Linked DNA regions of Oharaeibacter diazotrophicus. The main gene of each other region encodes a partner of the protein of the gene in region 2 in a complex. Links are inferred from orthologs where the notes say so. Each region holds a gene or a part of one and is shown on either strand. Other genes may lie near its edges. The genes, in order: dnaN and EDD54_RS14400.

Region 1 (7,339 bases), on a different replicon or contig from region 2:
TCCGGCAAGCGCCTCGGCATCATCGGCATGGGCCGGATCGGCCAGGCGGTGGCGCGGCGCGCGCTCGCCTTCGGCATGTCGATCCACTACCACAACCGCCGCCGGCTCGGCGCCGAGGTCGAGGAGCGGCTGGAGGCGACGTGGTGGGAGAGCCTCGACCAGATGCTCGCCCGCATGGACGTCATCTCGGTGCACTGCCCGCATACGCCGGGCACCTACCACCTCCTGTCGGCGCGCCGGCTGAAGCTGATGAAGAAGGACGCCTATCTCGTCAACACCGCGCGCGGCGAGGTGGTCGACGAGAACGCGCTCGCCCGCATGCTGGAGGCCGGTGACCTCGCCGGCGCCGGGCTCGACGTGTTCGAGCACGAGCCGGCGGTCAACCCGAAGCTCGCCAAGGCGCCGAACGTCGTCCTGCTGCCGCACATGGGCTCGGCCACCATCGAGGGCCGAGTCGACATGGGCGAGAAGGTCATCATCAACATCAAGACCTTCATGGACGGCCACCGGCCGCCGGACCGCGTCCTGCCGTCGATGCTGTGAGACGGCTCCCGCGAGAGCGGGGTTCGCCGCGCCGTCGCACCGGTTGACCGGCGGAGCGCGCGGCGGCCCTTTCGGGACGGGTCCCGGGCGACCGGGACCGCTGGCTCGGCCGGGCGCGCCGGTGGGGCCTCCACGTCGAGCCGCGGCCGAAGAGCGCGACGCGCTTCATCCTTCGTCAAGGATGCCGCGATCCGACCGACACGCGACGCACCGCGGGGGCGGCGAGTCGGCGATCACATTCACGGATTTGCAAGGCGGCCACCGCGAGGGTCGATGGATCGATTCCCGGGATCCGCGACGATGTCCGCTCTTTCCGCCGTTCTCAGCGCCGTGCGTGCCGCCGTCGTCCGCCTCCGGCACGGCCGTCCCGACGGCAACGTGATCCTGGCCTTCGCGTTGTGCCTCGGGCTCGTCGCCGCCGCGTCCGGTTCTGCAATCGATTACGGGCGCGCGGCGATGGCGCGGACGAAACTGCAGGCGGCGGTCGACGGCGCGGTCATCGCCGGCGCGAAGGACACGTCGACGGCATGGTCGGCGTCGGCGACGAACGCGCTGCTGGTCCAGTACGCGCCGGCCGAGGCGGGCGGCATCGCCAGCGATTTCGCCAAGGCGACCGACGGGACGGTGACGGGAACGGCGTCGCAGTCCGTGCCGACGGCGTTCATGGGGCTCTTCCAGGTGGCGTCGATCACGATCTCGGTGTCGTCGCGGGCCAAGCTCGTCACGACCGGCAGCCGGGTGTGCGTGCTCCTGAAGAGCACGGCCGCGCAGGCGTTGACCGTGAACTCGGGCGCCAACGTGACCGCGCCGAACTGCGAGGTGCACGTCGCCTCGGCCGCCTCGCCGGCGGTGATCTTCAACGCCTCGACCACGCTGTCGACCAAGCGGATCTGCATCGCCGGCGCCGCCGTGATCGACAACGGCGGCACGCATCCGAACGTGGTGAAGTCCTGCACCACGGTGACGGACCCGTTCGCGGGCACCCTGCCGGCACCGCCGTCGACGACCTGCCAGTACAACGGCGGCAACTGGAACGGCGGCACGGCCAGCCTGACGCCAGGGGTCTATTGCGGTTGGTACAATTTCAACGGTGCCCCGACGGTGAGCTTCGCGCCGGGCGTCTACGTGATCAAGGGCGGCGGCATGAACGTCAACGGCGGCACGTGGACGGGGTCCGGGGTGACGTTCTACTTCGACGATTCCTCGGTCATCCAGTTCAATTCGGCCGTCAAGGCGACGCTGAAGGCGCCGACGACGGGCACCTACGCCGGCATCCTGTTCTACGAGAAGGCGGGCCTCGGCCAGTCGAACTTCGTGTTCGACGACAGCCTCGGCCACGACCTCGACGGCCTGATGTGGCTGCCGAGCCGGAACGTGACCTTCAACAGCGGGTCGCAGGTCGCGGCCGACAAGCTGACGATGGTGTTCAACACGCTGATCCTGAACAGCATGACCTGGGCGATCGACCTCTCGACCACGAAGGGCATGACCACGACCGGCGCCGTCGCGGGCTCCGGCGGGTCGGGGGGCGTCCATCTGCTGCAGTGAGGGTGACGCGCGGCCATGTCCGTGCCGGTCGATCGCGGTCCCGAGCCTAGAGAGCCACGATCGCCGCGTCGCCGCCGAGGGCGGTGAAGGCGGCGGGGTCGGTGCCGGTCATGAAGCTCTGTCCGCCGTCGCGGTCGAGGCGGGCGAACAGGGCCGCGCGGCGGCCGGGGTCGAGATGAGCCGCGACCTCGTCGAGCAGCAGGATCGGGGTGATTCCGGTCTGCTCGGCGACGAGGCGGGCCTGCGCCAGCACCAGCGCGATCAAGAGCGCCTTCTGCTCGCCGGTCGAGGACAGCTCCGCCGGCATCGCCTTGGCGGCGTGGTGGACCCGGAGGTCGGCGCGCTGCGGCCCGGTCAGGGTGCGGCCGGCGGCACGGTCGCGCGAGCGCGCCGCGGCGAGGTCGGTGCGGTACCAGTCCTCGACGTCGGAAGCGGAGGCGGCCTCGAGCGCGGCTTCCACGTCGCCCTCGAGGGCGAGGCGGGCGGCGGGGAAGGCGTCGTCGGCGCCGCCGGCGTCGATCAGGCGGACGAGGCAGCCGACCGCCTCGCGCCGGGCCGCCGCGACCGCGACGCCGAGGGCGGCGGTCTCGGTCTCGACGGCGTCGAGCCAGGCGGGATCGGTACGGTGGTCCTCGAGCAGGCGGTTGCGCCGCGTGAGGGCCTGCTCGAAGGCGGCGACCCGGCGGCCGTGGGCGGGATCGAGCGCCAGCACCAGTCGGTCGAGGAAGCGGCGGCGGTCGCTGGCGGGGCCGGTGAACAGGCCGTCCATCGCCGGTGTCAGCCAGAGCACGCGGGCGTGGTCGGAGAGGGCGTCCATCGATCGCGCCGGCTCGCCGTCGATGCGGACCTGCCGGCCGGCCTCGCCGGGCACGAGGCCGGTGCCGATCCGCACGGGGCCGAGCGCGCCCTCGATCTCGGCCGAGACCGAGAAACCGCCGGCGCCGCCGATACGGGCGATCTCGGCGAGGGTGGCCCGGCGCAGGCCGCGGCCCGGCGACAGCAGCGACAGCGCCTCCAGCACGTTGGTCTTGCCGGCGCCGTTGTCGCCGACTAGCGCCACCGAGCGCCGCCCGAAGACGAAGCGACGCGCGGCGTGGCTGCGAAAGTCGGTCAGTGCCAGCGCGGTGACGAAGACCCGCGCCGTCCGGTCCGGGTCGGTCATGGCGGCGGCCGTGGAAGCTGCGGCGGCGCCCGTCACACCCGCATCGGCATCAGGACGTAGAGCGTGTCGCCGTCGCCGACGTCCTGGATCAGGGTCGGCGAGCCGGGGTCGGCGAGGCGGAACACGGCGGTCTCGCCGGTGAGCTGGGCGGTGATGTCGAGCAGGTAGCGGGCGTTGAAGCCGATGTCGAGCGGCTCGGCGTCGTATTCGACCACGAGTTCCTCGGTGGCCGAGCCGGAATCCGGGTTGACCACGGTGAGCACCATCTTGCCGGCGGTCAGCGTGAGCTTCACCGCGCGGCCGCGCTCGGAGGAGATGGTGGAGACGCGGTCGACCGCCTCGGCGAACTCCGCGCGGTCGGCCCGGAGCTCCTTGTCGTTGCCCTGCGGGATGACGCGGCCGTAGTCCGGGAAGGTGCCGTCGATCAGCTTGGAGGTCAGCACGACGTCGCCGACGGTGAAGCGGATCTTGGCGTCCGACAGCTCGACGCCGACGTCGAGGTCGGGGTTCTCGAGCAGGCGCTGGATCTCGCCGACGGTCTTGCGCGGCACGATGATGCCCGGCATGCCCGCGGCCCCGTCCGGCGCCGGCACGTCGGCGCGGGCGAGGCGGTGGCCGTCGGTGGCGACGGCGCGGAAGCGGCGCCCGCCGGGACCCTCGACCGTGTGCAGGAAGATGCCGTTCAGGTAGTAGCGAATCTCCTCGTTGGAGATCGCGAACTGGGTGCGCTCGATCAGCGTCTTCAGGGAGGACGCCTTCAGCGTGAAGCGGTGGCTGAGCTCGCCGACGGTGATGTCGGGAAAGTCGCTCTCCGGCAGCATCTGCAGCGAGAAGCGCGAGCGGCCGGAGGTGATGGCGAGGGTGGCGCCGTCGGACGAGGTCTCGAGGCCGACCTGCGAGCCCTCGGGCAGCTTGCGGACGATGTCGTAGAACATGTGCGCCGGCACGGTGGTGGCGCCGGGGCGCTCGACCATGGCCGGGACGGTCTCCTGCGCCTCGAGGTCGAGGTCGGTCGCCTTCAGCTTCAGCGCGCCGGCGTCGGTGCGCACCAGCACGTTCGACAGGATGGGGATGGTGTTGCGGCGCTCGACGACCCGGTGGACGTGGGTCAGCGACTTCAACAGTTCGGAGCGCTCGAGCGTCACGCGCATGGGTCATCCCGTGGGGCGGGAAGGGACGGCCGACCGGGAAGGCGAGGATACGCGGAACGGTAGGCCGGCCCCTCGTGATCGGATCAGGGCGGCCCCGCGGTCTCTCGCGAGGGCCGCAGGGACAGGCACTTTACGGGGTTCGGCCGACAACGCAAGACCGTGACGCCACGAAGCGGCACGGCGCGGTCCATACACGGCGATCCACCGGAGACCTCGTGGTTTTCGACAGGATGTCAACAGGCGCGCGGGAGGCATGTCCCCGGGAACGGCCGGTGGACATCCCGGTGGAAACCACCGGGGATGCGTCGTGGACAAGGTCGTGGACGGGCGGTGGACGGCACCCGGAAGCCGGGCGCCCGTCGGCGGCGCGGATCAGGCGTCGAGCATGCGCTTCAGCACGTCGATCTCCTGGGCGAGCGCCTCGTCGTGACCGACGAGATCCTCGACCTTGCGCACGGCGTGCAGGACGGTGGTGTGGTCGCGCCCGCCGAAGCGGCGGCCGATCTCCGGCAGCGAGCGGGGCGTCATGGTCTTGGCGAGATACATGGCGATCTGACGCGGCCAGACGATCGAGCGCGTCCGCCGCGAGGACAGGAGGTCCTGCTTGGAGACGTTGTAGTGCTTGGCGACGACGCGCTGGATGTCCTCGATCTTGACGCGGCGTCCGTCGGCGACGCGGATCAGGTCCTTCAGCGTGGTCTCGGCGAGGGCGAGCGTCACCGACAGCCCGGTCAGCTGGTTGTGGCCGACGAGGCGGGTGACCGCGCCTTCGAGGTCGCGCCCCGAGGAGGTGACGTTGCGGGCGATGAAGTCGACGACGTCGTCCGGCACGGCGAAGGCCGGCGCCTGCTCGCGGGCGAGGGCGATGCGACGCTCGACGATGGCGCGGCGCAGGGCGAGGTCCGGCACGCCGATCTCGACCAGGAGGCCGCCGGCGAGGCGCGAGCGCACCCGCTCGTCGAGGGTCTCGAGTTCGACCGGCGGGCGGTCGGCGGCGACGACGACCTGACGGGCGCCGTCGATCAGCGAATTCACGGTGTGGCAGAATTCCTGCTGGATCTGCTTGCCGTGCAGGAACTGCATGTCGTCGATGATCAGGAGGTCGATGGTGCGCAGCGCCTCCTTGAAGGCGATCGCCGACTGGGTCTGCAGCGCGTGGACGAAGCGGTACATGAAGTGCTCGGCGGTGAGGTAGAGCACCTTCACGCCGGGGCGGGCCGCCTTCAGCTCGTGGCAGATCGCCTGCAGCAGGTGGGTCTTGCCCTGGCCGACCGCGGAATGGACGTAGAGCGGGTTGAACTTGACGCCGCCGGCGCCCGGTCCGTCGACGATCTGGCGCGCGGCCGCGAGGGCGAAGCGGTTGGCCGAGCCCTCGACGAAGGTCGCGAATGTGTAGCGCGGGTCGAGCGGCGAGGAGATGTCGTCGAAGGGCGAGGCGGCGGCCTCGGCCGGTGCGGCGGCGGCCGGCGCAGGGGCGGCGGGACGGGCCGGCTCGCGGCGCGGCTCGGCGCCGACGCGGATGGTGGAGCGGGCGATCGAGGCGATCGGGCCGGCGGCGGGCGCGGCGAAGCGGGCCGGGGTCTCGACGCGGGCGCGGATGGCGCTGCGGACGGCGACCTCGATCTTGCGCACGGACTCGTTCTCGTTCTGCCAGAGGCTCGTGAGCTTGTCGCGGTAGTGGGTCGCGATCCAGGACTTCAGGAACCGGCTCGGCACCGACAGAACCACGGTGCCGCCGTCGATGCCCTCGAGGTTCATGTTGGCGAACCAGCAGGAGAACACCTCCTCGCCGAGTTCGGCCTTGAGCCGGCCGAGAACCCGGGTCCAGGCATCGCGGTGCCGTGGCTTGTCCTTGTCGCCGAAGTCCGCGTCCAGCATGGGTGCCTCCTGAAACCTGTCGGGCCGGTCCGCCGCCGCGTCGGCCGTGTCACGTGCTCATGTCGGGGAACGGCGACGCGGAACGTCGCCTCAGCGGCGCCCGGGCGGGCGCCGACGGGTGTTGTCCTGAATTGTCGATGGTGGTGGTCAGGCGCCGGGGTCGCGGGTCCAGGGCAGGCCCTTGGCCTGCCACCCGTCGACGCTGCCGCGCCGTCCGTCGGGCCCGGGCGGACCCTCGAAGCCGCCGGCGACGTTGTAGGCGGCGCCGTAGCCGTGGGCCGTGGCCGCCATGGCGGCCGACTGGCTGCGCGCGCCGGAGCGGCACAGGAAATAGACCGGGGCGTCGCGGTCGAGGCCACGGGCGGCGACCGCCGCGTCCAGCATCTCGAGGAAGGCCGGGTTGACCGCCATGGTCGGGGCGGTCTGCCACTCGAGAAAGACCGGCGCGCGGCCGATCGCGGTGAGATCCGGCACGCCGACGGTCCGCCACTCCATGTCCGTGCGCACGTCGACCAGCAGGGCCCCGGGCTCGTCGCCGAGGATGCGCCAGACGTCCGTCACGTCGATATCGCCCGCGTAAGCAGCCATGGCTCGTCGCAAACCTTCCCTCTGCCGCACTCCCGATGAGAAGTGGCGGCGCCCCGGACCTCGAACTTCACTAGATGCCGGATCGACGTCGGCGGGCGACATAGGCCCTGTCGACTGCGCTCCGTGGCGGCAAGAGTAGGTCTCTCTTTACTGGGCGTTCCTTTATTTTTTCTTGGAACGACTTCGACCCTGCACTCTTCTCGCTTGCTTTCCTCGGGATCGTCTTGGCCGTCACCGAGGATGGGTTGACCATACACAGGGGGGGTCCGACCGGCAAGACGGGATTCGCCGGTCCGCGTTAACCCGATTTTAAACCGTGGCGGGTCGGGGCGGGCGATCACGGGCGGGTGATTTGGAAAGGCTTGGGATTGCTCCATTTTCAAAATTTGAATGGCCGGCGAAGCAATTCCCGCCACGCTTTCGCCACCCTCCGATTCGATCGATCACCCCGTCAAATGCCGTCGCGTCA
Region 2 (7,415 bases):
CGGCGGCGCTCCAACGCGGCGAGGGCGCGCCGCTCGGCGGCGTCGAGGGCGGCGAGCGCGGGAGCGCCGGCGATCTCGTCGAGCCGGAGCCGGGCGAGCGCCTTGTAACCCTCGGCCTGGGCGGCGCGCAGGCGCTCGGCCTCGGCGGTCGCGGAGGACAGCATGGCGGTCAGGCGGTCCTCGTCGCGGCGGACGCCGGCGACGGCGCGCTCAAGCGACGACAGGGCCTCGGAGGCGGAGATCATGGCCGGGTCCTCACCACGACAGGATGGCGCCGTCGAGCACCGGTTTCGACCATTCGGTCGCCAGCGAGCCGCGCGGCTTCTCGCCGAGGACGCGGTCCTCGACGATGCCGTCGTCGGCCTTGTCGCGCGCGACGGCGTCGTAGGTCGCCTTCGGCACGCGGACGGCGAACTTGGAGACGGTGGCGCGTCTGCCGTCCTCCTCGCTGGTCACCGGCACGGCGACGAGGCGGCCGTCGGGGTCGACCGCCTCGACGACGACATAGTAGTTGCGCGCGCCCTCGTTGGCGTCGGGAATGCGGAAGACGCCGGTGCGCTCGCCGGGGCGCGACACGATCACGAGGTCGTAGCTCCGCACGAGGCGGGCGCGGAGGTCGTCGAGGCCGGCGACGGCGGCGCGCGCCGCGGCGGCGTCGCCGCGGGCGAGCGCGGCCCGGCCGTCGGCGGCGAGCGCCGCCGCGGCCGCCTTCGCCGCGGCGTCACGGGCTTCGGCGGTGGCGGTGGCGAGCGCGCCGTCGAGGGCGCGCGGCAGCGTCTCGGCGATCTCGACGCGAGCGGCCTCGGCGGCGCGGTCGGCGGCCGAGCCCTGGTAGGCGAGCCAACCGGCGCCGCCGGCGACCAGCACCACCAGCACCGCCGCGACGACGCCGACCCGGGCGCGGGCGACCCAGAGCCGCGCCAGCGTCCGGGGAAGACCCGGCGGCGGCGGCGTGTAGGCGAAGCGGGCCTCCTTCAGCGCCCGGATGCCCTCGTCGAGCACCCGGTCGTCGACGGATAGGCCCTGCCCGGCGTAGATCTCGCGCAGGCGCGCCTTCAGGGCGGCATCGCGCCCGTCCTGGCCGAGTTCCTTCAGCGCCAGCCCCTCCTGGTGACGGAGCGTGTCGACCACGTCCATCGCCAGCATGAGCTCGTCGAGCTCGACGCGCGCCGGAGCGCCGGCCGGGGCGGTCTCAGCCATTCATCACCAGGGCGTTGCCCTCGGCGGCGAGCCGGGCCATGCGGCGCTTGCCGTCCTCGACCGCGGCGCGGATCTCCTCGGAGTTCTGGGTGGCGAGCTTGCGCATCTCGGCGACGATCTCGCCGGAGCGCTCCTGGAAGGTGACGACGCTGTCGACCAGCTTCTTGACCGCGTCGGCGCGCACGGTCGGGCCGTAGCCGGCCTTCAGCGCCTCCTCTTGGACCTTGCCGCCGATCTCGGCGAGCACCTCGATCGACTTGGAGACGCCCTCCTTCATCCGGTTCAGCGTCTCGGTGGATTCGTGCAGGCCGAACAGGCCCGTGAACGAGGCCTTCAGCGCCGTCAGCACCGAATCGTTGGTGGAGAAGAAGGCGACGGCCTGCTGGTAGACCCGCTCCTTGGCGTTGGTGGTCTGCATCAGGCGGGCCATCACCACCTCGGAGGTGTTGTAGCCCACGGTCAGGTTGTCGGCGAGGTCCTTGGCGATCTGGTAGCGCCCCTCCTCGGCCTGGACGACACGGACGTGCTCGTCGCGCACGAGTTCGAGCTTGGCGCGCTCGGCCGGCTCGGTGCCGGCGTAGCCGGCGACGGCGTCGGCGGCGGTCTTCAGGCCGGCCTTGGCCGCGTCGAGGCGGGCCTCGGCGCTCTTCAGCACCTCGAGGGCCGCGACCTCGGCCTGCTTCAGCGCGCCACGGAAGTCGCGATAGGCCTCGAGGATGACCGTCTCGCGCTCGATGTTGGCCTTGGTGTCGCGGGCGACCTCGAGATAGGTCGTGCGGATCGTGTCGAAGCGGGTGGCGACGTCGCCGCGGGCAATCTTCATCCAGGCGTTGGTGGCGCGCTCGAAGGCGTCGAGCTTGCCGTCGGCGATCTGGTCGACCATCCGCTTGGCGTCGTCGCGGATCGAATCGAAGGCGCGGGTGATGGTCTCGTAGCGTTCGCCGACCGACATCTCGGAGATCTCGGCGCGGACCACCTCGTTGAAGACGCCCATCTGGGTCAGGGTGCGGGCGATCACCGCGACGCGATCGGGGTCGAGTTCGGTGATGCGCTCGAGCAGGCCGATCACCGGCGCCTCGTCGGGGCGGGCCGCCGGCAGCAGGCCGAGGTCGCGCAGCGAGCCCATCGCCCGGTCGAGATACTGCATCGGCGTCTTCACGGTCACGTCGGCCACGGCCACCTCCCTCGTCTCGCGGGCCGGCGCGCGGGCGGTGGGCCGCCGGGGCCGGCGATCCACTATGTAATCCGCCTTCGTGACGGTGCAACGCGCCTCGACGGTCGAACGCCCCGTTCAGGCGAGGACGAGCTTGACGCCGACCAGCAGCAGGACCGAGGCGAGCAGCGGACGGAGGATGCCGTCGGGCACGCGCGGCGACAGCGTGCTGCCGGCGACGACGCCGGGAATCGAGCCGGCGAGCAGCGAGACCAGCATGGCGACGTCGACCGAGCCGATCCACCAGTAGCCGAGGCCGGCGACCAGCGTCAGCGGCACGGCGTGGACGATGTCGGAGCCGACGATGCGCGCCGTCGGCAGCATCGGGTAGAGCATCAGCAGCACGGTGACGCCGATGGCGCCGGCACCGACCGAGGAGATCGTGACCAGGAGTCCGAGCGCGGCACCGAACAACACGGTGGCGAGCGAGACCACCCTCGGCGGCAGCGTCCGGCCGGCCCGCCGGCTCTGCAGCCAGGCCGCGAGGCGGGTGCGGAACAAGAGGATCGTGGCGGTCAGGAGAAGCGCGTAGCCGAGCACGGTCGAGATCGTCTTGGCAATCCCGAGTGCCTTGGTGTCGATGCCGGACAGGGCCCAGAGCGTCAGGATCGCCGCCGGGACGCTGCCGGCGGCGAGACGGCCGACGATGCGCCAGTCGATGGTGCGGTTGACGCCGTGGACGAGCGTGCCGGCCGACTTGGTCACCGCGGCGTAGAGCAGGTCGGTGCCGACCGCGGTGGCCGGATGGACGCCGAACAGCAGCACCAGCAGCGGGGTCATCAGCGAGCCGCCACCGACACCGGTGAGCCCGACCAGGGCGCCGACGGCGAGACCCGAAACGGCATAGAGCGGATCGAAGGACGAAAAATCCAAGCGGCGGCCTTCCGCGGAACGAAATACCGCCGAAACGCGGCTCCCGACCCTTCAACAGGCTTTCGCGCCGAAGATCAAGCCCGCGATCGCAAGTCCATGCTCAGGCGCGGCGCAGGCTCTCGGCGAGGCCGGGGACGTCGGCGATGACGAGCCGGCCCGAGCGCTTGACCAGGAGACCAGCCTTCTCGACGGCACGCAACTCGCGGGTCACCGCCTCGCGGTGGGTGCCGATGCGGGCGGCGATCTCCGCATGGGTGACCGGTTCGACAAGCGCCTCGCCGCGGCTGCCCGGCAGCGGACGGGACAACCGCAGCAGTTCGGCGCGGACGCGGTCGCCGACCGAATAGTTGGCGAATTCGTGGACGCGCTCGTCGAGGGCACGGACGCGCCCGACCAGCAGCGCCAGCACCCGGTCGCAGACCGCGGGCGATTCGTGGACGGCGGCGAGGAACACCGCGGCGGGGATCTTCATCAATTCGACGTCGGACACCGCGATCACGCTGGCCGAGCGCGGCCGGCCGTCGATCGCCGACATCTCGCCGAAGATCGCCCCGGCGCGAAGGTCCGCGAGGATGACCTCGCGGTCGGCGCCGAAGGTCATCGCCCGGGCGGTGCCGGAAACGAGGGCGTAGACGTCGGTGCCGTCCTCGCCGTGGGCGACGATCCAGCGCCCGGCCGGGTGCGAGACCAGGGCGGAGGCGGCCTCCCAGCGGGCGAGGACGTCGTCGGGGACGCCGGCGAACAGCGGCACGGCGGCGAGGCGGACGGAGCGGTTCATCGGCGCGGGTCCGAGGGGTTCGGCGGAGGGGTTTCCAGTGGTCGAGCCCGAGGTTACGCCCTCGACCGCCCGCTGGCGACCCCGCCGCCGTCAGAACGGCGTGCGGGCCCGGATCGCGGCGGCGAGGGTGCCCTCGTCGAGATAGTCGAGCTCGCCGCCGACCGGCACGCCGTGGGCGAGCCGCGAGACCTTGACCGGCAGGTCGCGGAGGCGGTCGGTGACGTAGTGGGCGGTGGTCTGGCCGTCGACGGTGGCGTTGACCGCCAGGATCACCTCCCGCACGGCCGGGTCGGCGGCACGGTCGACCAGACCGGCGATCGAGAGGTCGTCGGGGCCGACGCCGTCGAGCGGCGACAACACGCCGCCGAGCACGTGGTAGCGCGCCGAGACCGCGCCGGAGCGCTCGAGCGCCCAGAGGTCCGAGACGTCCTCGACCACCACGATCACCGAGGGGTCGCGAGTCGGGTCGGTGCAGACGGCGCAGGGATCGGCGGTGTCGACGTTGCCGCAACAGGAGCAGATCTTGACGGTGTCGCGCACCCGGGCGAGCGCCTCGGTGAGCGGCACCAGCAGTTGCTCGCGCTTCTTGACGAGCTGCAGCGTCGCCCGCCGCGCCGACCGCGGACCGAGGCCGGGCAGGCGCGCCAGGAGCTGGATCAGGCGCTCGATCTCGGGCCCGGTGATCTTGCGGGGCATGGCGGGTGCGCCGGCTGCGGGGCGATCGTCAGAACGGCAGCTTCAGGCCGGGCGGCAGCTGCAGGCCGCCGGTGACCGCCGACATCTTCTCGGCGATGGCGGCGTCGAGCTTCTGCTTGGCGTCGGCGTGGGCGGCGACCAGGAGATCCTCGAGGATCTCGACCTCGTCCGCCTTGGCGAGCGAGGGGTCGACGCGCACCGTGCGCAGGTCGCCCTTGCCGGAGAGGGTCACCGTGACGAGGCCGCCGCCGGCGGCGCCGGTGGCCTCGATCGCCTGGATGGCCTCCTGCGCCTCGGCCATCTTGGCCTGGAGCTGCTGGGCCTGCTTCATCATCTTGCCGAGGTCGCCGAACATGGCCGTCTCTCGCTCTCGTCGGGGGAAGGATCAGTCGTCGAAGTCGCCGAACTCTTCGACGAGCTCGTAGCCGTCGAGGTCGGGCAGCGGTGCGTCGCCGAGGTCGTCGAAGCCGCCGTCGGCGGCTCCGGTGCCGCCCGCGGCGTCGGGGAACTGGACGTCGACGATCTCGGCGCCGGGAAAGCGCGCGAGGATCGCGGCGACGGTCGGATCGGCGCGGGCGTCGTCGACGAGGCGGCTCCTGGTCGCCTCGCGCGTCTCGGCGACCGTCGGCGCGCCGGTCTCGCCGGACACCGCGACGATCCAGCGCCGGTTCGTCCACAGCGACAGCTTGCGGCCGATCTCGCCGGCGAGGCCGGGGTTGGCGCCCGGCACCGGGTTGAACTCGATGCGGCCGTCCTCGAAACGGACGAGGCGGACGTGGCGCTCCAGCGCGAACTTGAGGCCGACGTCGCGGTTGCGCTCGGCGAGGCGGATCGCGTCCTCGAAGGAGGCGACCACGAGGGCGGCCGGCTCACGAGCTGGCAGCGCGCGCGCCGTCGGCCGCGGCGACGAGGCGGCGAGCGTCGGCAGGACGCGGCCCTGCGCCTGCGCACCACCCCCGCCACTGCCCCCACCGCCGGCGGAGGGCCCGGGACCGGGCTGCGGCGCGCCGAGACCGTCGCGCAGCTGCCGGATCGCCTCGTCGGGGGTCGGCAGGTCGGCGGCGTAGGCTAGGCGGACCAGCACCATCTCGGCGGCCGGCAGCGGCCGCGGGGCGGTCTGCACCTCGGCGAGGCCCTTGAGGAGGATCTGCCAGGCCCGCGACAGCACGCGCACCGACAGGCCTTCGGCGAAGGCGCGGCCGCGCACGCGCTCGGCCTCGGTCAGCGCCGGGTCGTCGGCGCTGGAGGGAACGTGGCGGATGCGGGTGACGAGGTGGACGAAGGCGGCGAGATCGCTCAGCACCACCGCCGGATCGGCGCCGACGTCGTATTGCTCGGAGAGTTCGCGCAGCGCCGCGGCGACGTCGCCCTTCATCACCGCCTCGAACAGGTCGATCACCCGTTCGCGGTCGGCGAGGCCGAGCATGGAGCGCACCGTCTCCGGCGTGACGCCGTCGTCGCCACCGTAGGCGATCGCCTGATCGAGGATGGTGAGACCGTCGCGCACCGAACCTTCGGCGGCGCGGGCGACGAGGGCGATCGCCTCGGGGGCGACCTCGACCTTCTCCGCCGCGGCGACGCGGGCGAGATGGGCCTGCAGCACGGAGGCCTCGATGCGGCGCAGGTCGAAGCGCTGGCAGCGCGACAGCACCGTGATCGGCACCTTGCGGATCTCGGTGGTCGCGAACACGAACTTGACGTGCTCGGGCGGCTCCTCGAGCGTCTTCAGGAGCGCGTTGAACGCCGCCGCCGAGAGCATGTGCACCTCGTCGACGATGTAGACCTTGTAGCGCGCCGACACCGGCTTGTAGCGGGCCGCCTCGATGACCTCGCGGACGTCGTTGACGGAGGTGTGCGAGGCCGCGTCCATCTCGATGACGTCGACGTGCCGGCCCTCCATGATGGCGCGGCAGTGCACGCCCTCCTCGGAAAGGTCGACCGACGGACCGCCGGCGCGGCCGGGGAGCTCGTAGTTGAGGGCGCGGGCGAGGATGCGGGCGGTGGTGGTCTTGCCGACGCCGCGCACGCCGGTCAGCATCCACGCCTGGGCGACGCGGCCGGTCTCGAAGGCGTTGCGCAGGGTCTGGACCATCGGCCCGTGGCCGATCAGGTCGGCGAAGCTCTGCGGGCGGTACTTGCGCGCCAGCACGCGGTAGCCGCCGGCGGCGGGCTTCGGCTCGGCGCCGGGCGTCTCGTCCGTCATTGGCAGTCGCCCCGCGGCTCGTCGTCCGCGGCCCGGGCGGACGCCGCCGGCGTCGGTCCGGAGCATCGGACGGGGGATCGTCGAGAAAAGGTGGGAGGCCGACTGATGACCCGCGCCGCGGCTCACCTGGGCTGCTTCCTTCCGGACCTGACCCGGTCGGCGAGTGGCACGTCCACCGCCAACCTCCCGGCGCCACATATCGGCGGGCCGGCGACAAAAAGCAAGTGCCGCGTCGCCGATCGCCGCGACCCGCCCTGCGATCGGCGCGATGGCGCCCTAGATGACGAGCGGAGCGGGCTTTCCGGCGCCGGCGCGACGCATTCGCGTTTGCAATCGGCCTGCGGGAATGGAACGCTCCGCAGCGGAGCAACGGCACGGAGGTCGACGTGGGCACGAGGACGGCGGGACGCTGGATCGGCGGGGCATTCGGGATTGTCGTCGGGCTCGCGGCG

What was found.
Region 1: the proteins of EDD54_RS14400 (region 2) and dnaN are in contact, whole or in part, in a cryo-EM structure (PDB 8GIZ), measured with the Escherichia coli proteins. The link is inferred for Oharaeibacter diazotrophicus from one-to-one orthologs.

Annotation. Positions count from the first base shown.
Region 1 is NZ_SNXY01000011.1:211,363-218,701, forward strand. Bases 2,346-5,130 are described here. They hold dnaN (DNA polymerase III subunit beta), read right to left. Parts: upstream 4,405-5,130; coding sequence 3,286-4,404; downstream 2,346-3,285. Other genes in these bases: recF (DNA replication/repair protein RecF), read right to left, coding at 2,346-3,253; dnaA (chromosomal replication initiator protein DnaA), read right to left, coding at 4,777-5,130. Outside these bases: EDD54_RS21275 (2-hydroxyacid dehydrogenase), read left to right, coding at 1-543; EDD54_RS21280 (pilus assembly protein TadG-related protein), read left to right, coding at 844-2,091; more of recF, read right to left, coding at 2,138-2,345; more of dnaA, read right to left, coding at 5,131-6,282; EDD54_RS21300 (rhodanese-like domain-containing protein), read right to left, coding at 6,430-6,870. UniProt on the Escherichia coli protein: Confers DNA tethering and processivity to DNA polymerases and other proteins. Acts as a clamp, forming a ring around DNA (a reaction catalyzed by the clamp-loading complex) which diffuses in an ATP-independent manner freely and bidirectionally along dsDNA.
Region 2 is NZ_SNXY01000008.1:449,800-457,214, forward strand. Bases 4,555-7,415 are described here. They hold EDD54_RS14400 (DNA polymerase III subunit gamma/tau), read right to left. Parts: upstream 6,964-7,415; coding sequence 5,146-6,963; downstream 4,555-5,145. Other genes in these bases: recR (recombination mediator RecR), read right to left, coding at 4,555-4,760; EDD54_RS14395 (YbaB/EbfC family nucleoid-associated protein), read right to left, coding at 4,789-5,115; EDD54_RS14410 (extracellular solute-binding protein), read left to right, coding at 7,350-7,415. Also shown: EDD54_RS14365 (hypothetical protein), read right to left, coding at 1-245; EDD54_RS14370 (DUF6384 family protein), read right to left, coding at 256-1,200; EDD54_RS14375 (cell surface protein), read right to left, coding at 1,193-2,347; EDD54_RS14380 (sulfite exporter TauE/SafE family protein), read right to left, coding at 2,492-3,286; EDD54_RS14385 (Crp/Fnr family transcriptional regulator), read right to left, coding at 3,387-4,064; more of recR, read right to left, coding at 4,155-4,554. UniProt on the Escherichia coli protein: Part of the beta sliding clamp loading complex, which hydrolyzes ATP to load the beta clamp onto primed DNA to form the DNA replication pre-initiation complex.